Regions from separate parts of the Cupriavidus sp. FW306-01-F10A genome, predicted to be linked through region 1. Evidence: predicted binding sites of a transcription regulator. Region 1 holds the regulator's gene; the other holds the start of a gene.
The links. The regulator FNR, encoded in region 1, switches genes on or off when oxygen is low (the NO sensors DNR and NnrR bind a similar motif). The targets are predictions, from matches to a motif close to TTGATNNNNATCAA.
Positions count from the first base shown of each region.

Region 2: paaA (1,2-phenylacetyl-CoA epoxidase subunit PaaA) is a predicted target of FNR. The motif match lies at 11,547-11,560, and genes of this name have one in related genera.

Region 1 is NZ_JBYSYA010000008.1:193,744-208,651, forward strand. Features, by position in the region: gene AC3WLF_RS14565 (Bug family tripartite tricarboxylate transporter substrate binding protein) at 65-1,057, shown strand; gene truB (tRNA pseudouridine(55) synthase TruB) at 1,095-2,042, opposite strand; gene rbfA (30S ribosome-binding factor RbfA) at 2,142-2,510, opposite strand; gene infB (translation initiation factor IF-2) at 2,571-5,459, opposite strand; gene nusA (transcription termination factor NusA) at 5,551-7,026, opposite strand; gene rimP (ribosome maturation factor RimP) at 7,023-7,511, opposite strand; gene rluB (23S rRNA pseudouridine(2605) synthase RluB) at 7,812-9,701, opposite strand; gene scpB (SMC-Scp complex subunit ScpB) at 9,707-10,561, opposite strand; gene AC3WLF_RS14605 (sulfite exporter TauE/SafE family protein) at 11,130-11,888, opposite strand; gene fnr (fumarate/nitrate reduction transcriptional regulator Fnr) at 11,967-12,692, shown strand; gene AC3WLF_RS14615 (hypothetical protein) at 12,755-13,000, opposite strand; gene AC3WLF_RS14620 (hypothetical protein) at 12,997-13,206, opposite strand; gene ccoG (cytochrome c oxidase accessory protein CcoG) at 13,235-14,707, opposite strand; gene ccoP (cytochrome-c oxidase, cbb3-type subunit III) at 14,757-14,908, opposite strand, start outside.
Region 2 is NZ_JBYSYA010000001.1:293,853-308,760, forward strand. Features, by position in the region: gene AC3WLF_RS01390 (cyclase family protein) at 1-788, opposite strand, end outside; gene AC3WLF_RS01395 (TetR/AcrR family transcriptional regulator) at 1,277-2,002, shown strand; gene AC3WLF_RS01400 (cation acetate symporter) at 2,526-4,190, opposite strand; gene AC3WLF_RS01405 (DUF485 domain-containing protein) at 4,187-4,495, opposite strand; gene paaK (phenylacetate--CoA ligase PaaK) at 4,652-6,001, opposite strand; gene paaN (phenylacetic acid degradation protein PaaN) at 6,082-7,746, opposite strand; gene paaE (1,2-phenylacetyl-CoA epoxidase subunit PaaE) at 7,805-8,881, opposite strand; gene paaD (1,2-phenylacetyl-CoA epoxidase subunit PaaD) at 8,901-9,416, opposite strand; gene paaC (1,2-phenylacetyl-CoA epoxidase subunit PaaC) at 9,422-10,177, opposite strand; gene paaB (1,2-phenylacetyl-CoA epoxidase subunit PaaB) at 10,188-10,469, opposite strand; gene paaA (1,2-phenylacetyl-CoA epoxidase subunit PaaA) at 10,524-11,510, opposite strand; gene paaX (phenylacetic acid degradation operon negative regulatory protein PaaX) at 11,642-12,583, shown strand; gene AC3WLF_RS01450 (DUF3304 domain-containing protein) at 13,147-13,746, shown strand; gene AC3WLF_RS01455 (phospholipase effector Tle1 domain-containing protein) at 13,743-14,228, shown strand; gene AC3WLF_RS01460 (T6SS phospholipase effector Tle1-like catalytic domain-containing protein) at 14,242-14,908, shown strand, end outside.

The sequences.
Region 1 (14,908 bases):
CATTTTCGGGTAAGGGCAAGCCCGCTGACAGATTGCCCATGACACTGCTGGAGTGGAAGTAACAATGAAACAGGTGGCGAAGTGGATGGGGCCGCTGGCACGCGGCATGATGTGGGTGAGCCTGGGCGCGGCGGTGATCCCGGGCGCGCAGGCGCAGGAGTGGAAGCCGGCCAAGCCGGTGCGCCTGCTGGTGGGCTTTGCGCCCGGCGGCTCGGCTGATCTGCTGGCGCGCCTGGTGCAGGCGCCGCTGTCGGAAAGCCTGGGGGTTCCGGTGGTGGTGGAGAACGTGCCGGGTGCGGGTGGCAATATCGCCGCCGACAAGCTGGCCAAGGCCCCGGCCGACGGCTACACCATCGGCATGGGCGCCGCCGGCGCGATGGCGGTGACCCACGTGCTCAACCCCAAGGGCACGCCATACAAGGCGGATGATTTCACGCCCATCGCCATGCTGGCCACCCAGCCGAATGTTGTGATCGTCAATCCGGCCCTGCCGGTCAAGACCATGGCCGACTTCGTCGCCTACGTTAAAAAGACGCCGCAGGTCACCTACGGCACCGCCGGCGTCGGCACGTCGAATCACCTGATTGCCGAAACCATGCTGCACCGTCTTGGCATCGACATGGTCCATGCGCCGTACAAGGGTGCCACCCCGGTGATCACCGACCTGATGGGCGGGCATATCGCCATGACGGTCGACAACATCACCACCGCGGCGACGCTGGCCAAGACCGGCAAGGTCAAGGCGCTGGCAGTCACCGGCAGCAAGCGCTCGCCCCTGTTGCCGGAGGTGCCGACGCTTGCCGAGAGCGGCCTGAAGGACTTCAACATGCCGACCTGGCAAGGCATCTTCGGGCCGAGGGACCTGCCGAAGGCAATCGTGGTCCGCTACAACCAGGCGCTGGTCAAGGCCTTGGCGAACCCGGAAGTCAGGAAGAAGATGGCTGAATTCGGCTCCGAGCCCGTGGGCGATACACCGGAGCATTTCGCCGGGTTCCTCGCCCAGGATCGCAAGATGTGGGCCGATGTCATCAAGACGGCCAAGATCACGCTCGAGTAATTGCTGACGGGGCGGCCACTTGCGCCCCTCGCGCAATTTACAGCTTGACCAGCCGCTCCGGCCGCAACGCGCCTTCGCGCATGCGTGCCACGCCCAGCAGCCGGGCTGGTTCGCCGGCATAGACGCGCGCCAGCGCATCCTCGGCCAGCCCGGTGGCGGCCGGCAGGTCGCGCTGGGCGATGCGCTGGCCCTGCAGGAAGCGCGCTGCGGCGGCGTCATCCAGATGCACCGGTGCACACTTCTGCAGCAAGGCGTCCACAGGTGCGAGCATGGCCGGGCGCTGTGCATCGTCGTGCTGTTCGATCTGCTCCAGCGTCACCGCGCCGTCCAACGTCAGGTCGCCCACGGCGATCCGGCGCAGTCCGGTCAGGTGCGCGCCGCAGCCCAGCGCTTCGCCGATGTCCTCGGCCAGCGTGCGGATATAGGTGCCCTTGCTGCACGTCACCCGCATCGTGAACGACAGGGCATCGGGCAAGGCACAATCCAGCAGCGCAATCGAACGGATGGTGACGCGGCGCGCCGCGCGCTCCACGGTCTGGCCGGCGCGCGCGTATTCATACAGCGGGCGGCCGTCCTTCTTCAGCGCCGAATGCATCGGCGGCACCTGTTCGATCTCGCCGAGGAAGCTTGCCAGCGCCTGCTCCACCGCGGCGCGGTCGCAGGTGACCTCGCGCACGTCGAGCAACTCGCCTTCGGCGTCGCCCGTGCTCGAGCGCGCGCCCAGCCGCACCACGGCGTCATAGGTCTTGTCCGCTTCCAGCAGGTCTTGCGAAAACTTGGTGGCTTCGCCGAAGCACAGCGGCAGCAGCCCCGTGGCAAGCGGATCCAGCGTGCCGGTATGGCCGGCCTTGGCCGCGCGCAAGAGGCGCTTGGCGCGCACCAGCGCGTCGTTGGACGACAGGCCCAGCGGCTTGTCGAGCAGCAACACACCATGGACCTCGCGGCGCGGCAGGCGCGGCGGGCGGTTGGCGTTGGAATCGGTCATCTGGAGAAAGCGGGAGGCGGGACGGCGATGCGGCGCGGATGGCGGCAACGTGAACGTAGTGGCCGCGAAACCCATGCCAGGGCGGCATGGGCGCCGGCTTCAGTCGTCTTTCGAACGCGTGGCGTTCGCTTCGTTGATCAGCTTGGACATCTCGATCGCATGTTCGACCGAGGTATCGTGGAAGAAGCGCAGCGTCGGCACGGTATGGATGTGCAGGCGCTTGTACAGCAGCGAGTGCAGGTAGCCGGCCTTTTCGTTCAGGATGGCTTCCGCCTCGGCGGCTTCGGCGCCCAGCACGGTGAAGTACACCTTGGCGTGCGCATAGTCGGGCGTCAGCGCGACCGACTGCAGCGTGACCAGGCCGAGGCGCGGGTCGCGCAGTTCGCGCTGGATCATCTCGGCCAGGTCCTTCTGGATCTGGTCGGAGATGCGGAGATTGCGGGAGGAGATGCTGCCTTTCTTGGCCATTCAATACAGTCTGGTCGAGATGACAACGGCAGGCCGAAGCCTGCCGTTGCTTGCGACGCCTTACAGCGTACGCGCCACCTCTGTGATTTCGTACACCTCGAGCTGGTCGCCTTCCTGAACATCATTGAAGTTCTTGATCGACAGACCGCACTCGAAGCCTTGCTTGACTTCCTTGACGTCGTCCTTGAAGCGCTTGAGCGAATCCAGCTCGCCGTCGTGGATGACCACGTTGTTGCGCAGCACGCGCACCAGCGAGTTGCGCTTGACCAGGCCGTCGGTGACCATACAGCCGGCCACCGCACCGATCTTCGGCACGCGGAACACCTGGCGCACCTCGACCTGGCCGATGGTGGTCTCGCGCTTCTCCGGCGCCAGCATGCCCGACATCGCCGCCTTGATCTCGTCTACCGCATCGTAAATGATGTTGTAGTAGCGGATATCGATGCCGTTGTGCTCGGCCAGCTTGCGCGCACCAGCGTCGGCACGCACGTTGAAGCCGATGATGACCGCCTTCGAAGCCGTCGCCAGGTTGACGTCGGATTCGGAGATGCCACCCACGCCGCCATGCACGATCTGCACGCGCACTTCGGCGGTCGACAGCTTCTGCAGCGACTGCACCAGCGCTTCCTGCGAACCCTGCACGTCGGCCTTGACGATCAACGGCAGCGTCTGCACTTCGCCTTCGGCCATCTGCTCGAGCATGTTCTCCAGCTTGGCGGCCTGTTGCTTGGCCAGCTTCACGTCGCGGAACTTGCCCTGGCGGAACAGCGCGATTTCACGTGCCTTGCGCTCGTCCGGCAGCACCAGCACTTCTTCACCGGCGGCAGGCACTTCCGACAGACCCTGGATTTCCACCGGGATCGACGGGCCTGCTTCCTTGGTCGGCTTGCCGTTCTCGTCCAGCATGGCACGCACGCGGCCGTAGGCGCTGCCAGCCAGGACCACATCGCCACGCTTGAGCGTGCCGCTGCTGACCAGGATGGTTGCGATCGGGCCCTTGCCCTTGTCCAGCTGGGCTTCCACCACCAGGCCCTTGGCCGGGGCATCCACCGGAGCGGTCAGTTCCAGCACTTCGGCTTGCAGGAGCACTTGCTCGAGCAGCTCTTCCACACCGGTACCCATCTTGGCGGAAACCGGCACGAACGGCGAATCGCCGCCGTATTCTTCCGGCACCACCTGCTCCGCCACCAGTTCCTGCTTGACGCGGTCCGGGTTGGCATCGGGCTTGTCGATCTTGTTGATCGCCACCACGATCGGCACACCGGCAGCCTTGGCATGCGCAATGGCTTCCTTGGTCTGCGGCATCACGCCGTCGTCGGCGGCCACCACCAGGATCACGATGTCGGTCGCCTTGGCACCGCGGGCACGCATGGCCGTGAAGGCCTCGTGACCCGGGGTATCCAGGAACGTGATCACGCCGCGGTCGGTTTCCACATGGTAGGCACCGATGTGCTGCGTAATCCCGCCAGCTTCGCCCGCAGCCACCTTGGTGCGGCGGATGTAGTCCAGCAGCGAGGTCTTGCCGTGGTCGACGTGACCCATCACGGTCACCACCGGCGGACGCGGCAGCAGTTCGGCATCGGTGTGTTCCTCACCGCCCACCACCAGCAGCGCTTCCGGATCGTCCAGCTTGGCGGCATACGCCTTGTGGCCCATTTCTTCCACCACGATCATGGCGGTTTCCTGGTCCAGCACCTGGTTGATGGTCACCATCTGGCCGAGCTTCATCATCTGCTTGATGACCTCGGATGCCTTGACGGCCATCTTGTGCGCCAGGTCGGCCACCGAGACGGTTTCCGGCACGTGCACTTCACGCACCACCGGCTCGGTCGGCGCCTGGAAGCTGCTGCGGCTGTCGTCATGCTGTTGCTGCCTGCCGCCGCGGCCACGCGGGCCACCGCGCCAGCCGCCCACGCCACCCGAGGTATCGCCGCGGGTCTTCAGGCCGCTGCCCTTCTTGCGGCTGCTGTCGTCCTGCCAGCCCGCCTTCACGACCTTGCCCTTCTTGTCGGCAGTTGCCGTGGTCGTGGTCGTGGTGGCCGGCTTCTTGTCGTCCTTCTTCGCTTCCGTGGTCGCACCGGCCGGCTTCACCGGCTTGTGCAGCGTACCGGTCTGCTCGGCCTTCTTCTCTTCGGCCTTGCGCTCGGACGGCGCCTTCAGCACGCGGGGCGGCGCGTTCAGCATCTGCTGGATCGCACGGGCCTCGGCTTCGGCAGCCTCGCGGCGCTTGCGCGCAGCGACTTCCTGCTCGGCGCGGGCCTTGTCGGCGGCAGCCTTGGCCTCGTCGGCAGCCTTCTGCGCCTCGGCGCGTTCGGCGGTGACGCGTGCCTTCTCGTCCTCTGCCTTCTTGCGCGAGGAATCCTCGTTGGCCTCGGTCACGGCGCGCGACGCGGCAGCCTCTTCCTCCGCCTTGCGGGCGGCGAGTTCGGCCTGGCGGCGCTGTTCAGCCTCCAGCGCTTCCTGGCGGGCGCGGCGCTCGGCTTCCTCGCGCTCGGCTGCCTCGCGGGCGGCCTTGGCTTCAGCTTCCTGGCGCGCCAGCAGTTCGGCCTGCTGGCGTTCTTCCTCGTCGCGGCGAGCTTCCTCGACAGCATCGACGACAGGCGCCTGGGCTTCGACCGCGTCGGCCTGGGCATCGGGCGCAGCTTCGTCGCGCTTGATCAGCACGCGCTTCTTGCGCACTTCCACCTGGACCGTGCGGGTCTTGCCAGTGCCATCCGACTGGCGGATCTCGGAGGTTTCGCGCTTGGTCAGTGTGATCTTCTTGCGGGAGCTGTCGTCGGCCTGGCCGTGCGAACGCTTCAGATAGTCCAGCAGCCTGGTCTTATCCGATTCCGTGATGATGTCTTCTGGCGTCGCTTTGCCCACCCCAGCCGCCTGCAATTGTTCCAGCAGGGCAGCTGCGCTGCGACTCAGTTCTGCGGCCAGTTGGGCAACTGTTGTGCTTGCCATTCAAACCCTTTCAATGCTTGGTTTCTACGTCGGGACAAATCGTTGCGGAAAGCGCGCCCGGGCCAGGTGTAGGCTGGCCCGGCCGTGTCCCTCAGTTGAACCAATGTTCCCGTGCTTTCATGATCAGCGACTTGGCTTCTTCCTCGCTGACACCGGTCATCTCGACCAGCTCGTCCACGGCCAGTTCGGCCAGGTCGTCACGCGTATGGATATCGCCTTCGGCCAGCTTGCCGATCAGTTCCGGGTTGAGGCCGTCGAGCGAGCGCAGGTCCTGCGACACCTCTTCCACCTTTTCTTCCCGGGCCAGTTCCATCGTCAGGAGCGCATCACGCGCGCGATTGCGCAGCTCGTTGACGGTGTCTTCGTCAAAGGCCTCGATCTCCATCATTTCACTGATGGGGACATAAGCCACTTCTTCCAGCGTGGAGAAGCCTTCCTCGATCAGGATGTCGGCAACTTCCTCATCCACGTCCAGCTTGGACATGAACAGCTTGCGCACGACATCGCTCTCTTCGGCCTGCTTCTGCGCCGACTCTTCCTGCGTCATGATGTTTATCTGCCAGCCGGTCAGCTCGGTCGCCAGGCGCACGTTCTGACCACTGCGACCGATCGAGACGGCGAGGTTTTCCTCGTCGACCACCACGTCCATGCTGTGCTTTTCTTCATCCACCACGATCGACTGCACCTGTGCCGGTGCCAGCGCGCCGATCACGAACTGCGCCGGGTCTTCCGACCACAGCACGATGTCCACGGCCTCGCCGCCGATCTCGTTGCGCACCGCGGTGACGCGGGTACCGCGCACGCCGACGCAGGTGCCGATCGGGTCGATGCGCTTGTCATGCGCGACCACGGCGATCTTGGCGCGCACGCCCGGATCACGGGCAGCCGCCTTGATCTCCAGCAGGCCTTGTTCCATTTCCGGCACTTCGTTCTCGAAGAGCTTGATCAGGAACTCGGGCGCGGTACGCGACAGTTCAATCTGCGGGCCGCGCGCGGCGCGGTCCACATTCAGGATATACGCACGCACGCGGTCACCGGTGCGCAGGTTTTCCTTGGGGATGATCTGGTCGCGGGCCAGCAGCGCTTCCACGCGGCCGGATTCGACGATCAGGCCCTTCTTGTCGGCGCGCTTGACCGTGCCGGTCATGATCTTCTCGCCGCGATCCAGGTAGTCGTTCAGGATCTGCTCGCGCTCGGCGTCGCGGATGCGCTGCAGGATCACCTGCTTGGCAGCCTGCGCACCGATGCGGCCGAACTCGACCGACTCGATCTGCTGCTCGATAAAGTCACCCAGCTCGATGCCGGGGTTTTCATCGCGGGCTTCGAACAGCAGGATCTGCTTGTCCGGCTCTTGCAGGCCCAGCTCGTCGGGAACGACCAGCCAGCGGCGGAAGGTTTCATGCTCGCCCGACTCGCGATCGATCGCGACACGGATATCCACGTCTTCCTCGAAACGCTTCTTGGTGGCCGAGGCGAGCGCCGCCTCCAGGGCACCGAATACCACATCCTTGTCGACGTTCTTCTCACGCGCAAGCGCATCGACGAGCAACAGAACTTCGCGGCTCATTGCTTGTTCCCTTTTCTTTGATTTCCTTTGAAGTCGATCACCGGCACCAGGCGTGCCTTGTCGACATCGGATACGGCAAATTCCAGCAGCGCCGGGCCATCTTTGCCTTCGAACTCCAGGCCAATCATCTCCTCGCCCGCCGCGCCGGTGGGCTCGCGCAGGATGCCTGTGAAGTTCTTCTGTCCGTTGACGGGCAGGCGCAGCGTCACGCGCACCTCCTCGCCGGCAAAGCGGACATAGTCCGCCAGCTTCTTCAGCGGCCGGTCCAGTCCGGGCGACGAGACCTCGAGGCGTTCATAGTCGACGTTCTCGACCGTGAACACGTGGGTGAGCTGGCGGCTCACCTTTTCACAATCCTCGATGGCAATGCCGGTTTCAGGCTGATCGATATAGACACGCAGCAATCCGGCCGGGGCACGCTCGAGCTCGACCAGCTCATATCCCATGCCGCTTAGGGTGGTTTCGATCAAATCTGCCAGATGCACTGTTATCCCGAGTAATGGCCATCAACACCGTGGCAGGCAAACCCGCCGGTGCCGTCCGGGACGACCCTGCTGCAGCCCTGCCTGTCCGCCATCCCCCGCTCCAGCGGAGAGAACCGAAAAACGGGCGAACCAAAAAAAAATGGGCGCAATGCCCATCATTCGCCCATCCTCGACGAGGATGGCTTTTTGAATAGACTTGAATTATACGCGGATTATGTCGAAAAGGCAAAAGCCAGACATTTCCGCGCACCGAATCCGGCGCCGGCAGGCGTTCAGCCCGCCATGCGCCGCAATCAGCGCTTATCGGTTGCCGCCGCGGTTGCCACCACGGTTGCCGCCGCCACTGCCACTACCGCCGCGCGGGGAACGGTTGCCGCCCGGTTTCGACGCCTTCGGCATCACATTGCCGTTGGCTTCGCCGCCGCCGCGACGCGGCTTGCCCTGACCCTGGCCGCCCAGGCCACCCTGGCCACCCTGACCGCGCATGCCACCCATGCCGCCCATGCCGGCGCCACCACGCCCCTGGCGTGCGCCAGTGCCGCGCCCGCCGCCCAGGTTGGCCGCGTGCGAGGTCAGCAAGGTGGGCCCGTGGGTGATATAGCCCATCGAGGTCTTCATCGGGTCCGGCTGGCTGCTGCGGCCGCCGCTACCGCCCCGGGCGCCGCCCTGGTCGAAGCGCGGCAGGCCGTCCATGCCCGTGGGCATCGGCATGCCGGCAATCGCGGCTTCGGTGCGCTGCTTGCGCCCGCCTACCTTGGTGGCGCCCTTGGGAGCCTGCTCGCCCTTGCCGGGCACCTTCAGGCCGACACCGGCCATCAGCGCCTTGACGTCATTCGGCTCGACTTCCTGCCAGCGGCCGCGCTTGAGGCCACGCGGCAGCAGGAACTGGCCGTAGCGGGTGCGGATCAGGCGCGACACGGTCAGCCCGACCGCCTCGAACATGCGGCGCACTTCACGGTTGCGGCCTTCGGTCAGGGCCACGTGATACCACTGGTTGACGCCTTCGCCGCCGCCGTCGGCAATACGCAGGAAGTTGGCCTCGCCGTCATCGAGCTTGATGCCATGCAGCAGGCGCTGGCGGTCGGCCTCGGCCAGCTCGCCCAGCGTGCGCACCGCGTACTCGCGCTCCACGCCATAGCGCGGATGCATGAAACGGTTGGCAATGTCACCCGAGGTGGTGAAGATCAGCAGGCCTTCGGTATTGAAGTCCAGGCGGCCCACTGCGACCCACTTGCCGGCCTTGATGCGCGGCAGGCTGTCGAACACGGTCGGACGGCCTTCCGGATCGGACTGGCTGACGATCTCGCCGGCGGGCTTGTGGTACAGCAGCACGCGCGGCGGCTTGGTCGACACCTTGCGGTGGATCAGCTTGCCGTTCACGCGGACCTGGTCCGCCGGCAGGATGCGCTGGCCGATATGGGCCGGCAGGCCGTTGACCGAAACGCGGCCCTGCAGGATCAGTTCTTCCATCTCGCGGCGCGAGCCCAGCCCGCCCTCGGCCAGCACCTTGTGCAGCTTGGGCGCGTCGTCGTCGGCCGACAGCTCGCGCACCGGCTTGGCCTTGGTGCGCGGAATGACGGTGTCTTCGTTGTCGTACTGCTCGGAGATCACGAAGCGGAACAGGTCTTCGCTGCTCGCCGCGGTCTTGTCCCCGCCGCCCTGGCCCTTGCGGGGCGCCTGCGGCTTGCCGCCATCCTTGCGGCGGCCCTGCTGCCGCGCGCCGGTGCCCTGCGCCTCGCCCGGCGCTGCCGCCTTGCCCGAGCGCTGGACCGGCTTGCGCTTGCGGCCGGGCTGCTCGGGCTTGTCGGTGCCTTCGGCCCTGGCCGCGCGGTCCACCTTGTCTGCCTTGCTGGTGCCCTGGCCGCCCTGGCTACCCTGGCCGCCCTCGCCCTGCCCCGTCTTGCGCTTGCCGCGGCCACGCTGGCCAGCGCGCGCACCGCCCGCCGCCTGTGCGGCGCCCGCTTCACCGGCATCGGCCTGGCCGCCGGCGCCTTCGGCGCCCTCGCCGCGGTCCTGTGCCTGGCGGCGCGATGCGACCAGGTTCCTCAGCCCGCGGCGCAGCCCCTTGCGGCGGGGCGCGGCTTCGCTGCCCGATCCGGGTTCTGCGGCGCCGGTGTCGGCGGGTGCGCCCGCATTGCGGGTGTCTTGCTCAACGGAATCAGACAAGATATTCACTATCGGATGTTGCATGTTGTTCAGTTCGGCACGCGCTCGTCGTGCTCGCTCGGGTGCGGCGGGGTGCCGTTGTCCGGCAAATCGCCCCGCGCCCCGTCCGGATTGGGTGCGGCTGGTTCGGTGGAAGCGGCCTCGGCGGCATCGTCGGCTGCAGCTTGCAGCGGTTGCGCGTCAAAGCCATTGGCGCCTTGGTCGACCGGGCCGGTCGTCTCGGCTTCGTTTGCGACGGATGCTTCAGCCACATCCGCTGCGTGCGCGGCGGGGTCGGCAAAAGCCTCTTCGTCGGCGCTGGCCGCCTTGTTTGCAGCCAGGTCTTCAAAATTGATGGCCTGCTGTTCCAGCAGGGTTGCCTGCGCCTGCGCCTGGGCATCTTCCAGCGGCGGCAGCTCATCCAGCGTACGCAGGCCAAGATCGTCCAGGAACGCCTTGGTGGTCGCATACAGCGCCGGCCTGCCCGGCACGTCGCGGTGTCCGATCACCTCGATCCAGCTGCGGTCCTCAAGCTTCTTGATGACTTCCGTGCTGACCGTCACGCCGCGGATTTCCTCGATATCGCCGCGGGTCACCGGCTGCCGGTAGGCAATGATCGCCAGTGTTTCCATCACCGCGCGCGAATATTTTGGCGGCTTTTCAGGATTCAGCCGATCCAGGTATTCACGCATTTCCGGCCGGCTCTGGAAGCGCCAGCCGCTGGCCAGCGCCACCAGTTCCACGCCGCGCGGCCGCCAGTCCTGGCGCAGTTCATCAAGCAGCACGCGGATGGTGTCTGCGCCGACGTCGTCGTCAAACAGCCGCCGCAGATCATTGACGCGCAGCGGTTCCTGCGCGCAGATCAGCGCCGTCTCGAGGACGATCTTCGCCTCTTGGGTATTCATGTTGATGGTGTGCAGCCTGTCTTTGCACCTGCTCCCGGACGGATCCGGGGCACCGGAGATTTTGGATACAGCGGTGCGAAAGCCACCGCCATCTCATTGCGCAGCTAGCCGGATACCTGCTGCATCCAAGCCGTGCACTTCCCTATCTTTGCATCGAGTTGCCGGGCGTTCCGGCAGGAGATCGTTCGCATGCCGTTATGGGCCAGCCAGCGAACCTCTTGCGTAGCGCGTCCGCACATATCGGACGTCGCTGTCAGCGAACTGAAGGCCTCGGACGCAAGAAAAACGGGTATCGGGAGCAAGGCCGGCATCGCCAACACCGCAGTGCCAGCCGGACTTTTGAACCAGATCTTTTGAACCGGATGGACTTTGGGGACGGGACGGGCATCGAAAACCTTCCGCTTCCCCTGCCCTGAACTCGCCTTCTGGTATGAAGGCCGCCTGGCGCTGCTCGCCCGCTGCTTACCGCGGCTCACAAGACGCCGCGCGATACCGCAATGTTGGCGATTGTATGGCATTCCCGCCCCCGCCTGCAACCATCATCCGTTGCCCGCGCGGCGCCGGCGCCTCAGAACACCAGGCAGAATCCATGCTCGGCCAGCGAATGTGGCAACAGCACCGCTCGCGCAATGCCAAGGCCGCCGAACGCCATCACCGCCAGGCCGGCACCCAGGCGCACGCCGGGACGTCGCGACAGCGTACGCAAATAGCCCGACAGGCCGGAGAGCACCAGCAGGTTAGGCAGTGTGCCGAGCCCGAACACGCCCATCACGAGTGCGCCGGACGCCGCATTTCCCGCCAGCAGCGCCAGCGTGAGCGCCCCATAGACCATGCCGCACGGCACCAGTCCCCACGCCAGGCCCACGCCATATCGCCGCGCCAGGCCGCCGCGTGCGCGCACAAACGACGGCATGCCGCGTGCCACGCCAGCCAGCCGGCGCGCCACCGTTGCGCCGGCACGCGCCGCCAGCCGCTCCAGCCAGTCGACGGTAAAAGTGTTGCCGCGCAGCAACCGCCAGCCCGACCACAGCAGCATGACGCTGCCTGCGCCGAACAGCCAGCGCTGCACCGGCAGATAGTCCAGCTTCCACGCCGAAGCACCGACCGCGCCCAGCGCGGCCCCAAGCAGCATATAGGTCGAGATCCGGCCCAGGTGCATTATCAGCAACTCGCCCAGCCAGGCGGCACGGCTGGGCACAAGACTGATCGTCGCCGCCGCCCCGCGGCGTTGCTCCACGGCCAGCGCCACGCCGCCGCACATGGCAGCGCAGTGGACCCCGCCCAGCAAAGCCAGCAGAAAAACGCTGATCAGTACGCCAAATGTCAATTCTCACTCCCTACCACATCACATCGCACGGTAAAATGTCCTTATCGCGCCCTCGCTGCCATTTCTAGCAGGTTCCAATTGCTCACCTCCATTCCCATTACCGAGATGTCACCCCGCTGCTCCACCTGTGCGATGGGGCAGCTGTGCCTTCCGGTCGGCATGTCGCAGCAAGACCTTGCCAAGATGGACACGCTGGTTCAGGAACGCATCCGTGTGCACAAGGGTGAAACCCTGTATCGCATGGGCGATCCGCTCACCGCGGTCTATGCCGTGCGCTTTGGCACGCTCAAGACCCACGTCACCACTGAAGACGGCCGCTCGCAGATTACCGGCTTCCACCTGCCCGGCGAAATTGTCGGTCTCGACGGGCTGGGCGAGATGCAGCATGCCTCCGATGCCGCCGCGCTGGAGGACACCGAAGTCTGCGTGGTCCGCATGAGCGAGTTGCAATCGCTGTCGGCAGACCTGCCGTCGCTGCAGCAGCAGTTCCTGCGCCTGATGGGCAAGGAAATCACGCATGACCAACTGATGCTGGTCACGCTGGGCTCGATGCGCGCCGAGGAACGCCTTGCCGCCTTCCTGATCAACCTCTCTGAGCGCCTGTCGGCGCGCGGCTATTCGGCGTCCGAGTTCGTGATGCGCATGAGCCGCGAAGAGATCGGCAGCTACCTGGGCCTGAAGCTCGAAACCGTCAGCCGCCTGTTCTCTCGCTTTGCCGAAGCCGGCCTGATCCAGATTCGCCAGCGCCACGTCAAGCTCGTGGACATCGACGGCATCAAGCAACTCTACAGCCGCTCCTGCTAAGCGGCCAAGGCGCTGTCATGGCCGCATCCGGCCATGACAGCGCAGGCCTCACGGCAGCCCGCTTACTCCAGTTCGTCGGTATCGCTGAGCCGCGTCGGCATGGTGTAGAGCGTCAGTCCGCTGGACAACGCGCAGAACACCCAGGCCATCAGGAAGCCGATGGTGTAGACCGATTCGCGGGACGCTTCGATCGGCTGGCCGAAGAAGTTCAGGTCACCGGGATCCACCACCGAAAACACCGTCGCGGTCGCAAACCCAGCCATCAGGAACGCCGGCCAGAGTACCCACATCAGCCAGCGCAACCTCATGGCTGCCTCACAGCGGCAGCCTTGGGCGGCGCGGCGTCGACCTTCTCGACCACCAGGCCATGGCGCGTTGCACCCTGCACCGGCATGTCCGGATGCGTGGATGCCAGCCAGATTGTCACGCCGCACGCCACCATCGCCACCAGCGGGCCGCTCATCAACAGCCACGGCCACGGCTCCTTCCACCACGGATTGCCTTGCTGACTCATCTTGCCCCCTTCATCTTGACGACTAGCTTCACAAATCGCGCGGCACGATGAAACTGGTGGATTGCCGGATTTCGGCATGCCCCCGCTCCGTGCCTTCGCTCGTCACTGTCACGTTGATCTTGTGCGTGCCCTGCGCCGCGGCCTCGATCGGCACGCGGATCCGGATCGGCAGCAACCGGTTGGACGTCGGCGCCAGCGATTCGGCCTGCTTGTCGTATTCCACCGTCAGGTTCTTCAATTCGTCGCTGTCGGCGCGCACGCTGATCTGCATCGGCGCTTCGGTGGTGTTGATCAGCTGCAGGCGATAGACATTCTCGATCCAGCGGCCTTCCACTTCACGGCCGAGCGCACCACGGTCGCGGATGATGTCGACCTTCAGCGGCGTGCGCAGCGCGATCGAAGCCATGAACCCGGCCAGCAGTGCCACCCAGATCACGGAATAGATAACGACGCGCGGGCGCAGCAGGCGCTTGCGCGATGCCGCCGCGGACAAGCCCTTGCGCATCGCGTTTTCCGAGGTGTACCGGATCAGGCCGCGCGGATATGCCATCTTGTCCATGACCTGGTCGCAGGCGTCGATGCAGGCGCCGCAGCCGATGCACTCGTACTGCAGGCCGTCGCGGATATCGATGCCCGTCGGGCACACCTGCACGCAGATGCTGCAGTTGACGCAGTCGCCAAGCCCCGCCTTGTGGTGGTCGGTCTTGCGCGACCGGCTGCCGCGCGGCTCGCCGCGGCCGACGTCGTAGGTCACGACATAGGTATCGCGATCCACCATCACGCTCTGGAAGCGCGCATACGGGCACATGTACTTGCACACCTGCTCGCGCATGAAGCCCGCATTGCCCCAGGTGGCGAACGCGTAGAACAGCATCCAGAACGACTGCCACGGCCCCAGCGACAGGCTGAGCACCTCGCCGCCCAGTTCGCGGATCGGTGCGAAATAGCCGATGAAGGTAAAGCCGGTCCAGAGCGCAATCAGCACCCACAGGAAGTGCTTGGTCGCCTTGAGACGGAACTTGCGCAGGCTCCACGGATCGCCGTCGAGCCGGATGCGGGCGATGCGGTCGCCTTCGACCCGCCGCTCGATCCACATGAAGATCTCGGTGTAGACCGTCTGCGGACAGGCATAGCCGCAGAACAGCCGCCCCGCGATCGCCGTGAACAGGAACAGCGCCAGCGCCGAGATGACCAGCAGCACCGCCAGGTAGATGACGTCTTGCGGCCACAGCACCAGCCCGAAGATGTAGAACTTGCGCTCGCCAAGGTCAAACAGCACGGCCTGGCGGTCATTCCATTGGAGCCAGGGCGTGCCGTAGTAGATCAGCTGGGTCAGGATCACCAGCCAGACCCGCCAGCTGGAGAAGGCGCCCGTCACCGAGCGCGGGTAGATCTTGCGGCGGACCTCGTAGAGCGTTTCGTCAGAGGTCTCGCCCGGCGCAGCGGCCGACCGTTGCAGGTCGGCCGCCCGGGCCATTTCTTCGGTCCCGGGTGCGTTCATGGGCATGCTCTCCCGCGAGCTGCCAGCGCCCGCTCACATGAGTCGTCGGTCATTGCCCGGCTCCGCCCCCAGTGTTGGACAAACCCCAGACATAGGCCGTCAGCATCCGGATGCGTTCAGGCGTCAGGATCTCCTCATGCGCGGGCATGTGGTTGTTGTGGCCCTTCAGGATGGCGTCGACGATGCTGCCTTCCGAGCTAC
Region 2 (14,908 bases), on a different contig from region 1:
GCATCGTCGAAGATGGCAACGGCGCGGGTCCAGCCGGCCGAGGCCCCGCGAATCTTGTGCGGGAAGCAGGAGATGTAGAAGCCATGCGGCGGCAGCGCCTCTAGGTTGTGCAGCTTCTCCAGATGGCAGTAACCGATGTTGCGGCCCGCCTTGTGGCCTTCCCAGATCAGCGAGGCGTCCTGTGTCTGGGCATACTTGGTGGCCGTGTGCACAAACGGCGCGTCCCAACTCCACGCGTCGGTACCGGTCAGCCGCACACCACGTTCGAGCAGGTACATGGTGGCGTCGAACCCCATGCCGCAGCCGGACGAGACGTAGTCAGGCTGGCCGTAGCGCTTGCCCGCACGCGTGTTGACCACCACGATGTCCAGCGGCTTGAGCACGTGCCCGATTCGGGCGAGTTCGGCCTCGACATCGTCGGCGGTGACCACATAACCGTCGTCCAGCCCGGTGAAGTCGAGCTTCACGCCCGGCTGGAAGCACCACTCCAGCGGCACCTCGTCAATGGTGATGGCGCGCTCGCGCTGCCCCAATGACTCATTCATGGTGCTGTGGAAGTGATAGGGAGCATCCAGGTGGGTGCCATTGTGCGTATTGAGCTGGACGCGCTCGATCGCCCAGCCTTCGCTGTCCGGCAGGTCGGACGGCCTCAGCCCCGGGAAAAAAGCCGTGACCTGCTCGGCGGTGGAGCGGTGCGACAGGTATTCGATCTGAGGGCCATAACCGGGAGGGTCGGAGACGACATCGTTTTCCAGGTAGATCGAGAGATCGACGAAGCGTCGAGTCATGGTGGAAGGTCCTCTGTGGAGATGCGTAAAAAGGGGGAGTTGCGGACTCAGCCGGCATCCAGCGACGGTGCGGTGCGCGGCGCGTTGGTCGCGCACGCACCGGCTTCAGGCCCGGCGGTGGGGCGCGGCAACAGCGCTACGACGGCAGCGGACAGCAGGGAAGCCGCCGCACAGCGCGATGCCGGGAGCAAAGCCGAACGCCGTCGCCGCCGAGCCCAGTGCCAGCGGAGCGAAGGCGAAGATCGGCCCCAGCACAAGCAGCGTGGCATGGTCCGTGACGAGAGCGTAGAGCGGCAGTAAGTTTGGGGGGCATGATGGATCTCCTGATTTGGCGCCCCTGTCCGAAGCAGGTGACGCTCACGCTTTTCCCTGACTGTACGATCGTGCAGTGGTAAGCCATGAGGACTGTACGCTCGTACAGTCAAACGCTACAGTAGGGTAAACGCGGGTGTGAGGTTCGCTACAATGGCGCATCTATTGGAGGCAGCATGGAAGGCAAGGAAGCGCGAAAGTCAGCGGTCGGGGCACGGGCCATGGCGCGAGAAGAAGCTCAGGGGCTGCCGATCCCGGAAGCGAGCAAGCGCGAACGCGTGCTCGATGCAGCGGAGCGCCTCTTCGCCGAGGGCGGCTTCGACGGCGTGTCGATGCGTGATATCGCAGCAGCCGCGGAGGTTGGCTTGCCGCTGATCGTTTACCACTTCGAGACCAAGCGAAATCTGTACCGCGCGCTGTTCGACCGGCGCAAGACGCTGTTCGAGGCCCGGCTGGCGGCCCTGCGCCAACCACTCACCGCTGGCGAGGACTCGGTGGAGCACATCGTGCGTGCATTCGTGGAGCCGGTAATGCGGATTCAGGACACTGAGGCCGGCATTGCCTATGCCAAGCTCGTCGCACGCGAGGCCTCTGATCCAAGAGAAGCCGAGCGCGGTATTGTTGCCGACTATTTCGACCCGCTCGCCATGGAATTCGTCAAGGCAATCCGCAAGGCTCTGCCAGGCAACAGCACCAGATATGCCCATTGGGCCTATCTGTTTGCCGTGGGAGCGCTGGTGATGAGCGTGTTCGACAGCCGTATCGAGCGTATCTCCGGCGGCAAGTTCAAGGCCGGCGACGTGGGTCACAAGTCCGAGTACCTGGTAACTTTCATCGCAGCGGGCATTCGCGCCGGGGCCGACCGGACGTCATCTAGGCGTTCCAGAGAATCATCCTTATGATGCGATTCGCCTGGAGTACAGATGTGTTCGGGGCTGGAGAAAACGTAGCTTCGCCACGATCTCTAGGCCTATCGCGGTGACTTGGCCAGCCATCTCCGGGAAGCGCTCGCCCAGCAGGCCTGCAGCCGGCATCCTCCTGACGCGCTCAGGCTGTTTGTCCGCGAGTGGGCGGGGCCACCGGTGGGACTAACGAAGCCTTCTGTCGTCGTTGCGCGCAACCCCGCTGATGCAATACAAGCGAATTTGTCCAACCGTGACCGGGGGCAGCACTCGCCCGATGTCTTCGCGCTCCCAGCCGCGGATTGATGTGGTCGATGATGGCGACCATATCGTCGGCATGCGGGTGTTGCCGCAGGAGGAAGGCGACGTCTATGCAATCCTGCATCTGTCGAATGGCGACAAGCAGAACCTTACCCACGGCGAGTTCACCGCCATTACGGAGGAAGAGCCGCGCCCGCCGGCGCGGCTGCCGCAGAAACCACTGGCCGAAGAGCGTTGCTGCCGCGCTGCCCTGCCCCCGGGATCAATGCTGACTTGCCCCCGCAGCGCCGATCCCGGTCATCGCACGCACGAACTGCGCACCATAGCGCTGGCGCTCGGTGCCGGCCCGGGCGGAGCGGTCCAGCACCGACGCCAGCCAGGCGCCGGCGAAGGCCAGCGTCATCGAGAACAGCGCCGGGTTGGCATACGGGAAGATCGGCTTGTCATGATGCAGGATCCCCACCCAGACCGTCGGGCCCAGCACCAGCAGTGCCACCGCTGACACCAGCCCGGCCAGGCTGCCCGCCACGGCGCCGCGCGTGGTCAGGCCTTTCCAGAACATCGACAGGAACAGCACCGGGAAGTTGACGGAGGCCGCGATCGCCAGCACCAGGCCGGACAGGAAGGCGATGTTCTGCTTCTCGAACATCACGCCCAGCACCATGGCCAGCACGCCGATCACCAGGGTGGCCGCCTTGGACACCCGGATCTCGTCCTTCTCGTTGGCCTGCCCGCGGCGGAACACGTTGGCGTACAGGTCATGCGAGACCGCGGAAGCACCCGACAGGGCCAGGCCCGCCACCACCGCGAGGATGGTCGCGAACGCCACCGCTGAGATAAAGCCCAGGAAGAGATCGCCGCCGATCGCGTGCGACAGGTGCACCGCCACCATATTGCTGCCGCCGATGATCTTGCCGGCCGCGTCGCGGTAGGCCGGATCCGCGCCCACCATCACGATCGCACCGAAGCCCACCACCAGGATCAGCACGTAGAAGTAGCCGATGAAGCCGGTGGCGTAGAGCACGGACTTGCGCGCCTCGCGGGCGTCGGCCACGGTGAAGAAGCGCATCAGGATGTGCGGCAGGCCCGCGGTGCCGAACATCATGCCCACCCCCAGCGAAATCGCATCGATGGGATTGGACACCAGCCCGCCCGGCGACAGGATCGCCAGCCCCTTGTCATGCACCTTGGCCGCGCCGGCGAACATGGCTTCCGGGCTGAAGCCGAAGTACGCCAGCACCATCACGGCCATGAACGTCACGCCGCCCAGCAGCAGCGCGGCCTTGATGATCTGCACCCAGGTGGTGGCGAGCATGCCGCCGAACATCACATACAGCACCATCAGCAGGCCGACGATCACCACGGCGGACTCATAGCTGGTGCCGAACAGCAGCTCGATCAGTTTGCCGGCGCCGACCATCTGCGCCACCAGGTACATGATCACCACCGTCAGCGTGCCGCAGGCGGCGGTGATCCGCACCGGCTTCTGCGCCAGCCGGTATGACACTACGTCGGCAAAGGTATAGCGGCCAAGGTTGCGCAGCCGTTCGGCGACGATGAACAGGATGATCGGCCAGCCCGCCACCACGCCCAGCGCGTAGATCAGCCCGTCATAGCCCTTGTCGAACATCATCGCGGAGATGCCGAGGAAGGAGGCAGCCGAGACCATGTCGCCGGCGATGGCCAGGCCGTTCTGGAAGCCGCTCAGCCCGCCCCCGGCGGCATAGAAGTCGGATGCCGAGCGCGTGCGGCGCGCGGCCCAGCGGGTAATGCCGAGCGTGAACAGCACGAACAGCAGGAACATCACGATGGCGCTCCAGTTCAGCGGCCGCGGCGCGGCATCGCCCTGGATGGCGGGTGCCGCCGCGGCAGCCATGCTGGCAAGCCCGAGCAGGGCCGCGCACAGGTAACGGTTGGCGGGCTTCATGCCAGGCACTCCTTGCGCACGCGTTCGTTGAGCGGATCCAGGTCGCGGTTGGCCCGGTACACGTAGATCCCGGTCAGCAGCACGGCCGCGACGATCACCGCCACGCCGACGGGAATGCCCACGGTCATCACACCCGCGCCAAGCGGTGTGCCGAGCGTGGCCGGCGAGAACGCCAGCAGCAGGATAAAGCCGAAGTAGATCGCCAGCATGACCAGCGTCAGCGACCAGCCCAGGCGGGTGCGCCCGTTGGTCAGCCGGATGAAATCGGGGTGGTTCTGGATGGTTTCCAGTTGTCGCGCGTCCATGGTGGTCTCCTTTGGCGCAGGGGGGCGCGGCGCCTCTGGGTGGGCGCCATCGTTGGGTGGTTCGTTGAGACTTGAACTCTTCCGGCGGTGTGCTCCCTCTCCCCGCACGGGGAGAGGGAGCACACATGCAGCGGCTTGTCAGTTCATGCGATACGTTCAGATCGCCCCGACCGGCTGCTCGTGCGTGACCTTCGGCCGCATGTCAAGCACGCGCCGCGCCTTGCCGACAGTGGTGCGCTCGATGCCGTCTGCATCCACTACCTGCACGCGCGTGGTCACGCCCACGTAGGTTTTGATCTGGTCCTTCAGCTCGCGCTCCAGCGTCGCGCGGTCGTCGGCGCAGAGGGTGGCCGATGGTCCGGGCCGCGCCTCAACGCGCACTTCCAGTTTGTCCAGGTGGCCGTCTCGGGTCACCACCAGCTGGTACTGCGGCGCCAGCGCCGGGGTCTTCAGGATCAGCTCCTCGATCTGCGACGGGAATACATTGACGCCGCGGATGATCAGCATGTCGTCCGAGCGGCCGGTGATCTTGCCGATGCGGCGCATCGAACGCGAGGTGGGCGGCAGCAGGCGCGTCAGGTCGCGCGTGCGGTAGCGGATCACCGGCAGCGCTTCCTTGGTGAGCGAGGTGAACACCAGTTCGCCCTCTTCGCCATCCGGCAGCACCTCGCCGGTCACCGGGTCGATGATCTCGGCGTAGAAGTGGTCTTCCCAGATCACCGGACCGTCCTTGCTCTCGATGCATTCGCAAGCGACACCCGGGCCCATGACTTCAGACAGGCCGTAGATGTCCACCGCGTCGATGCCGGCACGTGCCTCGATCTCCGCGCGCATCGCATCCGTCCACGGCTCGGCGCCGAAGATGCCCACCTTGAGCGAGCTTTCCGACGGATCCATGCCCTGGCGCTCCATCTCCTCGATCAGGTTCAGCATGTACGACGGCGTCACCATGATGATGTTGGGCTCGAACTCGCGGATCAGCTGTACCTGTTTCTCGGTCTGTCCGCCGGACATGGGGATCACCGTGCAGCCGGCCTTCTCGGCGCCGTAGTGGGCACCCAGGCCGCCCGTGAACAGGCCATAGCCATAGCTGACATGGACCAGGTCGCCGGCGCGGCCGCCGGCGGCGCGGATGGAGCGCGCCACCACGCTGGCCCAGGTATCGATATCCTTCGCGGTATAGCCGACCACGGTCGGCTTGCCCGTGGTGCCGCTCGACGCATGCACGCGCGCCACCTTCTCGCGCGGCACCGCGAACATGCCGAAGGGGTAGTTGTCGCGCAGGTCCTGCTTGGTCAGGAACGGGAACTTCGACAGGTCCGACAGCGACTGCAGGTCGTCCGGATGCACCCCGGCCGCATGGAAGGCCTTGCGGTAGTGCGGCACGTTGTCGTAGGCATGGCGCACGCTCCATTTCAGCCGTTCCAGCTGCAGCGCCTGCAGTTCGTCGCGGCTGGCGCGCTCGATCGGCTCCAGCTCGTTGGGGTTGGGGATGCGTTGAACCATTGTCTACTCCATCATCGTTATGATTGCGCCGCATTTCTATTGGGGGCCGGCGCCGGGTGCTGCGACTGCTAGCTAGTGCATCAGATATGGGAACGGCTCTGCACCACGCGGAAGCGGTTGGCGACGAAAGCCGCATCCGACAGCGAGGCATTGGCTGCCGGGTTGGCGCCGGTGGCATGGAAGTCGCTGAACGCGGCCGACTGGTTGACGAACACGCCACCGGTCAGGTTCAGCGACAGGGCCACGCCCGCGTCCTCGGCGGCTTCGCGGATGCCCTCGGACACGCCGGCATCGGTGGTGTAGGCCGACAACGTCAGTGCGCCATGCTCCTTCGCGCCGCGGTGCGCCAGCGCGATGCTGTGCGCGGTGTTGTCGGTGGCGACGATGAACGAGATCGGGCCGAACAATTCCTGCATGATCTTGCCCTCGTCGCTGGCGTCCACCTTGAGCACCAGCGGCGTGCGGATGCGCGCGCCGGGGAACTCCGGGTGCTCCAGCACGCGGCTGTCGGCGACGATCTCGCCCAGTGCGCGCGACGATTCGATGCGCTGCACCACCCCGTCGTTCTGGATCGCGCCGAGCAGCTCCACCGCCTTGGCTGCATCGCTGGTGAGCCTGGCCACGCCTTCCCCGATCGCCGCGGCCACCTGGTCGAAGCCGAGGTGCCCTTCCGGCGTGTCGATGCCGTCCTTCGGCACGTAGATGTTCTGCGGTGCCGTGCACATCTGGCCCGAGTACAGCGCCAGCGAGAACGCGATATTGCGCACCATGCCCTTGAAATCGCTGGTGGAGTCGATCACGATCTGGTTGACGCCGGCCTTCTCGGTATAGACCTGGGCCTGGTGCGCATTGCGCTCCAGCCATTGGCCATTGGCGCTGCTGCCGGTGAAGTCGATCAGGCGCACTTCGGGGCGCAGTGCCAGCGTCGAGGCCATGCGCTCGCTCGGGTCGTTGGCCACCAGCGTGACCAGGTTGGGATCGAAGCCGGCTTCCTGCAGCACCTCGCGCGCCACCTCGACGGTGATCGCCAGCGGCAGGATCGCGCCCGGGTGCGGCTTGACCACCACCGCGTTGCCGGTCGCCAGGCTGGCGAACAGGCCGGGATAACCGTTCCAGGTCGGGAAGGTGCAGCAGCCGATCACCAGGCCCACGCCGCGCGGCACCACGCTGTAGCGCTTCTCCATGCGCAGCGGCTCGTTCTTGCCCTGCGGCTTCTCCCAGATCGCCTGCTTCGGGATGCGGCGCATCTCGTCCCAGGCGTAGGCCACCGCTTCCAGCCCGCGGTCCTGCGCGTGCGGGCCGCCGGCCTGGAAGGCCATCATGAAGGCCTGGCCGGTGGTGTGCATCACCGCGTAGGCAATCTCGAAACTGCGGCGGTTCAGGCGCTGCAGGATTTCCAGCGAAACGCCGACCCAGGCTTCCGGCCCGGCCTTGCGCCAGGCGGGCATGCCTTCGGCCACGCCGGCGAAGAGCTGGTCGAGGTCGGGCTTCGGATAGGTGATGCCCAGTTCTGCGCCATAGGGCGAGACTTCCTTGCCGGCCTGGCCGACGGTGCCCGGCTGCGACAGCGCGAACGGGCGGTTCAGGCGGGCCTCGAACGCAGCCTTGCCGTCGGCGTTGGCGGTTTCGCCGTAGACCCTGGGGCTCGGCATTTCGGTGAACGGGCTCCAGTAGCCGCGCTCGGCAATGGCTTGGGTGGCTTGTTCCAGCAGCGCCTGGTGGCGTTCAAAAAACAGATGGGACACGGCTTGCTCCGGGGGCAGAATGGTTTGTGTATGGGTCGGGACAGCAGCAGGAAATGCTTCAGGTTTCCTGGTCGAAGTCGATCACCAGCTTGTCGCTGACGGCGTAGCTCTGGCAGCTGAGGATGAAGCCGCGCGCGACTTCGTAGTCCTCCAGCGCAAAGTTGACGTCCATGTCGACCTCGCCTTCGATGCGCTTGCAGCGGCAGGTCGAGCAGACCCCGCCCTTGCATGAGTAAGGCAGCTCGATGCCTTGCGCCAGCGCGGCATCCAGCACCGTCTCCTTGTTCTTCTCCAGCGTGAAGGAGCGCGTGCGGCCGTCCTGGATCACCGTGACCTCGCACTGCTGCTGACCCACCTGCTTGTGTGCATGCGCCGCCGGGCGGGCCGCGGGGATGCTGGTGGCAAACAGCTCGCGCTTGATGCGGGCCTTGTCCACGCCGTTGTCGAGCAGCGCCTGCGACACCTCTTCCATCATCGAATGCGGGCCGCAGATAAAGGCGATGTCGATGTCCTGCGGCTTGACCCAGTGCTTGAGCAAGGCATTGACCTTCTCGCCGTCGATGCGGCCGTTGAAGAGGTCGATCTCCAGTTGCTCGCGGCTGAGCACGAACACCAGGTTGAAGCGCTGCAGGTAGGTGTCCTTCAGGTCTTCCAGCTCTTCCTTGAACAGCACCGAAGACGAGGCGCGGTTGCCGTAGAACAGCGTGAAGCGGCTCTGGGGCTCGGCTTCCAGCGTGGTCTTGATGATCGACAGCATCGGCGTGATGCCGCTGCCGGCGGCGAAGGCCACGTAGTGTCTCGCCTGCGTGGCAGACAGCGGCACGTGGAAGTGGCCGGATGGCGGCATCACCTCCAGCTTCATGCCGGGCTGCAGTTGTTCGTTGGCCCAGTTGGAGAACAGGCCGCCGTCGACGCGCTTGATCGCGACGCGCAGCTGTGCGTCCTGCACCGCCGAGCAGATCGAGTACGAGCGGCGCACGTCCTCGCCGCCGATGCCGGTGCGCAGCGTCAGGTGCTGGCCCTGGATGTAGCGGTAGGTGTCGGCCAGTTCATCCGGCACGGCAAAGGTCACGGCCACGGCATCGCGGGTTTCGCGGGTGACCGAGGCCACGGTCAGTTCATGGAATTTGCTCATCTCACTACCCCGGTCAGGCTCAGTGCGCCTTGAAGTAATCGAAGGGTTCCTTGCAGTCGCCGCAGCGGTACAGGGCCTTGCAGGCGGTCGAGCCGAACTGGCTCACCAGCCGCGTGTGCCGCGAGCCGCAGTGCGGGCACGCCACCACCAGCGCCGGCGCCGCCCTGCGGCTGATGCCGCTGATGTCGATCACCTGCTGGGCCGGCGGCGCAATGCCGTAGCCGCCCAGGCTGGCCTTGCCGCGCGGCGTCATCCAGTCGGTGGTCCAGGCCGGCGCCAGTTGCGTGCGCACGCGCACGCTGGCGATGCCCTGCGCGGCCAGCGTGCGCTCGATCTCCTCCCGGATCACCGTCATGGCCGGGCAGCCGGAGTACGTCGGGGTGATGGTGACGACGCAGGCGTCGTCCTCCCATGCCACGCCGCGCACGATGCCGAGGTCCACCACGGAGATCACCGGGATCTCGGGATCGGGCACGGTATCGAGCCAGGTCCAGACCTGCCCGATGGCCGGGCGTGCGATCGCTTGCGCAGTCATGGCGTTCACCAGCTGGCGCCCGGATAGGCGCGCTGCAGGAACTGCATTTCGGCCAGCAGGTAGCCGAGGTGTTCGGTATGGCGGCCGTGGCGGCCGCCGCTCTGCGACCACGTGCCGGCAGGCAGCTGCAGCGTGGCCTCTTCCAGCACCGCGGCCACGTGGCGCTGCCACGGTTCGGCCAGTGAGGCGGGGTCGGGCACCACGCCGGCCTGCACCAGCGCGGCGTCGCCCGCGTCGGACTCGAACAGCTCACCGCTGAACATCCACAGGTCGTCGAACGCATCCTGCATGCGGCGGTGGCTCTCTTCGCTGCCGTCGCCCAGGCGCACCACCAGGTCGGCACTGCGGCGCACGTGGTAGGTCACTTCCTTGAGCGACTTGGCGGCGATCTCGGCGATGCGGGCATCGGTCGAGCGCTGCAGCCCGTCGAGCAGGAAGTAGTGCCAGGTGTCGAACAGGAACTGCCGTGCCAGCGTATCGGCATAGCTGCCGTTGGGCTGCTCCACCAGCAGCGGGTTGCGGAACTGGTGCGCGTCGCGCAGGTAGGCCAGCTGGTCGGCGCTGCGGCCGGCGCCCTCCACTTCCGCGGCGTAGCCCAGCCACAGCCGGGTCTGGCCGATCAGGTCGAGCGCGACATTGGTCAGTGCGATGTCCTCTTCCAGCGCGGGGCCGCGGCCGCACCATTCCGACAGGCGCTGGCCGAGGACCAGCGTGGAGTCGCCGAGGCGCAGCAGGTATTCGAGCTTGTGGTTGTCCATCATGCGGGCCGTATCAGATGTGCTTGACGGCTTCCGGCATCGGGAAGAACGTCGGGTGGCGGTAGACCTTGCTGTTGGCCGGCTCGAACAGCGGGCCCTTGTCGCCGGGGCTGCTGGCGACCACATCGCCGGCCTTCACCACCCAGACGCTGACGCCCTCGTTGCGGCGCGTATAGACGTCACGCGCGTTGTTGATCGCCATTTCGCCGTCCGGCGCGTGCAGGCTGCCCACGTGCTTGTGGGCCAGGCCGTGCTGGCTGCGGATAAAGATCTCCCAAAGCGGCCACTCTTTCATGGCAACCTCCTGTGTCATTGCGTTGGATGGATGGCGGCGCCGCGCGCCGCGGTGTCAGGCGGCGGCGCGCTGCGCCTGCTTGTCGGCGTGGGTCACCAGGGCGTCGCGGAACCACGCGCCCTCTTCCCAGGCCTTGACGCGGCTGCGCAGGCGGTCGCGGTTGCAGGGGCCGTTGCCCTGGATGACGTTGTAGAACTCGGACCAGTCGATCTCGCCGAAGTCATAGTGGCCGCGCTCCTCGTTCCACTTCAGCTCGGGATCCGGAATGGTCAGGCCCAGGTACTCGGCCTGCGGCACGGTCTGGTCGACCATCTTCTGGCGCAGCTCGTCATTGGAGAACAGCTTGATGCGCCATTGCATGGATTGCGCGCTGTTGGGCGAATCGCCGTCGGACGGGCCGAACATCATCAGCGCCGGCCACCACCAGCGGTTGAGCGCGTCCTGCGCCATCTGCTTCTGCTCGGGGGTGCCGTTGCACAGCGACAGCAGGATGTCGTAGCCCTGGCGCTGGTGGAACGACTCTTCCTTGCACACGCGCACCATGGCGCGCGCATAGGGCCCGAACGAGCAGCGGCACAGCGGCACCTGGTTGATGATGGCCGAGCCGTCGACCAGCCAGCCGATCATGCCGATATCGGCCCAGCTCAGCGTCGGGTAGTTGAAGATGCTGGAATACTTGGCCTTGCCGGTGTGCAGGTCGCCCAGCATCTGGTCGCGCGACACGCCCAGGGTTTCGGCCGCGCTGTAGAGATACAGGCCATGGCCGGCCTCATCCTGGATCTTGGCCAGCAAGACTGCCTTGCGCTCCAGCGTCGGCGCGCGGGTGACCCAGTTGCCTTCCGGCAGCTGGCCCACGATTTCCGAATGCGCATGCTGCGAGATCTGGCGGACCAGGGTCTTGCGATAGGCCTCGGGCATCCAGTCCTTGGCCTCGATCTTGATCCCGGCATCGACGCGCGCCTGGAACTCACGCTCCTGCGGCTCCATTTCTTCCATGGCGCGAAGCCTCGTCGCTCCTGTCTCCACCAGCTGTGCGTACATCCTTTGCTCCGCTCTTGGTTGCTCTGAATCGGGGTCTTGACCTGCATCAACATCGTCAGTTGCAACGGATGGTAGTGATACAATTTGATTCAATCAATCTGCATTTGTGTATCACTTCAGGGAGCAGGCCGATGGCGACGCCAGGCACCGATCCGGTTTCTCCCCGCGTGGCGCGGCTGGCACGCGGGCTGAAGCTGGGCGCCAATTCCATGCTGGTGACCTTGTTCGGCGATGTGGTGGCGCCGCGGCCCCAGGCAATCTGGCTGGGCAGCCTGATCCGGCTGGCGGCGCCGTTCGGCATCAATGACCGGCTGGTGCGCACCGCCACCTTCCGCCTGACCGCCGACGACTGGCTGGCCGCGACCAGGATCGGGCGGCGCAGCTACTACGGGCTGTCAGAAGCCGGTTTGCAGCGTGTACTGCACGCCGGCAAGCGCATCTACGCGGGTGAGGCATCCGAATGGGACGGCCGCTGGACCTTGGTGATGGTGCGCGGTGACGTACGCGCCACGGTCCGGCAGAAGCTGAAGCGGGAATTGCTGTGGGAGGGCTTCGGCGCCATCGCGCCAGGGGTGATGGCCCACCCCAATGCGGACCTCGCCTCGCTGCGCGAAATCGTCCAGGCCGCACGCGCGCAGGACGATGTGGCGGTGATGGAGGCAAGCAGCCTTGACGCGTTTTCCATCCGGCCGCTGCAGGCGCTGATGCACCAGACCTTCAAGCTCGGCGACGTGGCCGCTGCCTGGCAGGCGCTGCTGCGCCGCTTTACGCCGCTGGCCGGAGAGGCCGCCGGGCTTGCTCCGGCCGATGCCTTCTTCGTGCGGACGCTGCTGGTGCACGAATACCGGCGCGTGCTGCTGCGCGATCCCAACCTGCCCGAGGCGATGCTGCCGCAAGACTGGCCCGGCCGCACCGCGCGCGGCTTGTGCCACACCCTGTATGGGGCGCTGCTCGACGCCAGCGAAGACTACCTGCACCGCGTGGTGGAAGTAGTGGACGGTTCGCTGCAGGATGCCAACCGGAGCCTGCGCCTGCGCTTTGGGGCCGGCGCGCAGGCGGCCAACGGCAATTAACCGGGCAACCGGGTAATCCCGGCTGCGCAACTGCGCAAATGGCTTGCGCCGGGTTTCGCGCAGAATGAACTCGCCAGCTTCAGGAAGTTGCGTGGACAGCTGGTCATGATCCTCACGAGTGGCTTCCGTGTGCGTCCGCCCAGGCCCGATTTCGCGTTCTTTGCAGAATCCGGATAACGGCAAGGATGCTCCCGCACCGATACTCACTCCAACGTTCATGACTCAGCCCGCAGCCTTCCGATGCCAGCCATTTTCCGCCCTCTTTCCTTCCGTCCGCCGAAATCCCGCGCCATCGGTCTTGCCCTGGTACTGGGCCGCACGGTTGTCAGGGTCGCGCCCTGTTCGAGGGAGTGCCACTGACGGCGTGACGCCTTGAAGTTCTTGGCCGATCCATTGGTGGCCACGCCGAAAAATGCAAATCTTTGTCAAGAATCATCGAATTTAGGAATCGTCCCATAGTATTTGCGCTTTTGTCGGGGTAGCGTCTTCGGCTACCCCGCGCCTTGTCGTTGGCTGAAGCGTCGCTGTGCGCGGACCTGGTGACTTTCACTGGAGCATCGCCCATGCACACTTTTCCACCGACTATTTCCTTTAAGACACGACGATATGGCATCGTGGCCGCCTTGCTGGCCGGCTTCGCGCTGGCGCTCGCCGGCTGCGCCAGCTACGGCGACTGGCTCGAAGATGCCAAGCCGAAATCAAAATTGATCGCGGGTGACGCCCAATCCCTGAACTACACCCCGTACTACATTCACTCCTTCAACGTGACGGGGCCAAATGGTGTTGGCGGCGGTGGCTCCAATATCCTCCCCGCTTACCCGGACGGTCGTCCGTCCTCGGGTGGTGTGCGCTGCTGCATTAGTTTCCCACGCCAATGGCAGCCAGAGCTACGCGTCACCGTGCGCTGGCTGATGGATAAAGTCCAGGACGGCAAGACCCCGGGCTACTGGTACAAGGCCGAGAACGTGCGCATCGCGCAATACGATGGCTCCCAGACCGGCGGAGCTTACGCGATATTCCTGCCAAGTGACCGCGTCCGGCTCTTGATCATCGATGGGACGACCAGCCCACGTGAAAAATTACCTGACGACAGCCCCTTCATTGCTCAAGGCGTGCGCGACGACGAGTGGAATCTCAAGTACCGCCGTGGAGGTCTGCAATGAGCGTGGTGCAATGGCCTGAACACATGCCGGAAGGCGGGCGACTGGCGCAGGGCAAGGACGCCTGGACCTGGGGCCGGGGCAATGTATGCGATCCGCTTGCCGGGTGTACCCAGACCCTGCACATCAGCCTGTTCTTCGACGGCACCAACAACAACGACGACGAAGACAACACAAAATGGCGGGATTCGCTCTCCAAGACCCACACTAATGTGGCACGTTTGTTCAGCGTGTCAAAGCACCTGCCTGATGACGGGTTGTTTTCCTACTACGTAGCGGGTGTCGGTACGCCCTTTCCAAAGCTCGGCGAGTTGGACTACTCCCAGGACGGCAAGGCCACCGCTGCGGGCTTCGACCAGCGCTGCGTCTGGGGCATGATTCGCGTGCTCAATGCCGTGCACTACGCGATCACGCGAGATGACAAGAGGCCGTTTGTTCTTGACGAGGAAGCCAAGGCCATCTGCGATGCCGCTGCCAAGCGGTAATCCGTCCAAGCTGATGGACAAGATCCGCATCCTGGGGATCACGCACAGCAACCGCTTCGACGATGGCCCGCAAAGCCGGATGGTCAGGCAGATCTGGATCAACGTGTTCGGCTTCTCACGCGGCGCTGCGTGTGCACGCGTCTTTGTGAACAAGCTGCTCAAAGAATGGGGGCCTGGCGGCCAGCTCAGCGAGCAGACCGGACGGCGGGCCTTGCCCTACCAGGTCAACTTCCTGGGGCTCTTTGATACGGTGGCCTCCGTCGGCCTCCCGGACTCAACCCGCTCGGTCGTCAACTGGGACCGGTTTGCAGGGCACTCGGGATTTACGAAGGATGGCGGCCTGAATGTGGCAGGCACCGACAAGGTCCGGGCCTGCGCGCATTTCTACTCGATCCACGAGCAGCGCATGAGTTTTCCGCTCGACACCATCCGGATCAAGGAGAACTACCCCGAGACGTTACGCCGCTGGGAAATCGGTTATCCCGGTGTGCACTCCGATGTGGGCGGTGGCTACGGTCCCAACGAGCAAGGCAAGGCCCGCGATGGCGACAGCAGCAAGCTCAGCCAAATTCCGCTGCATGACATGTATATCGCAGCCCTCAGGCAGGGCGTGCCGCTCATGCTGGAGGATGCCATTGCGAAGCGCGATGATCTGCGGGCAAATTTCGCAATCCACCCGG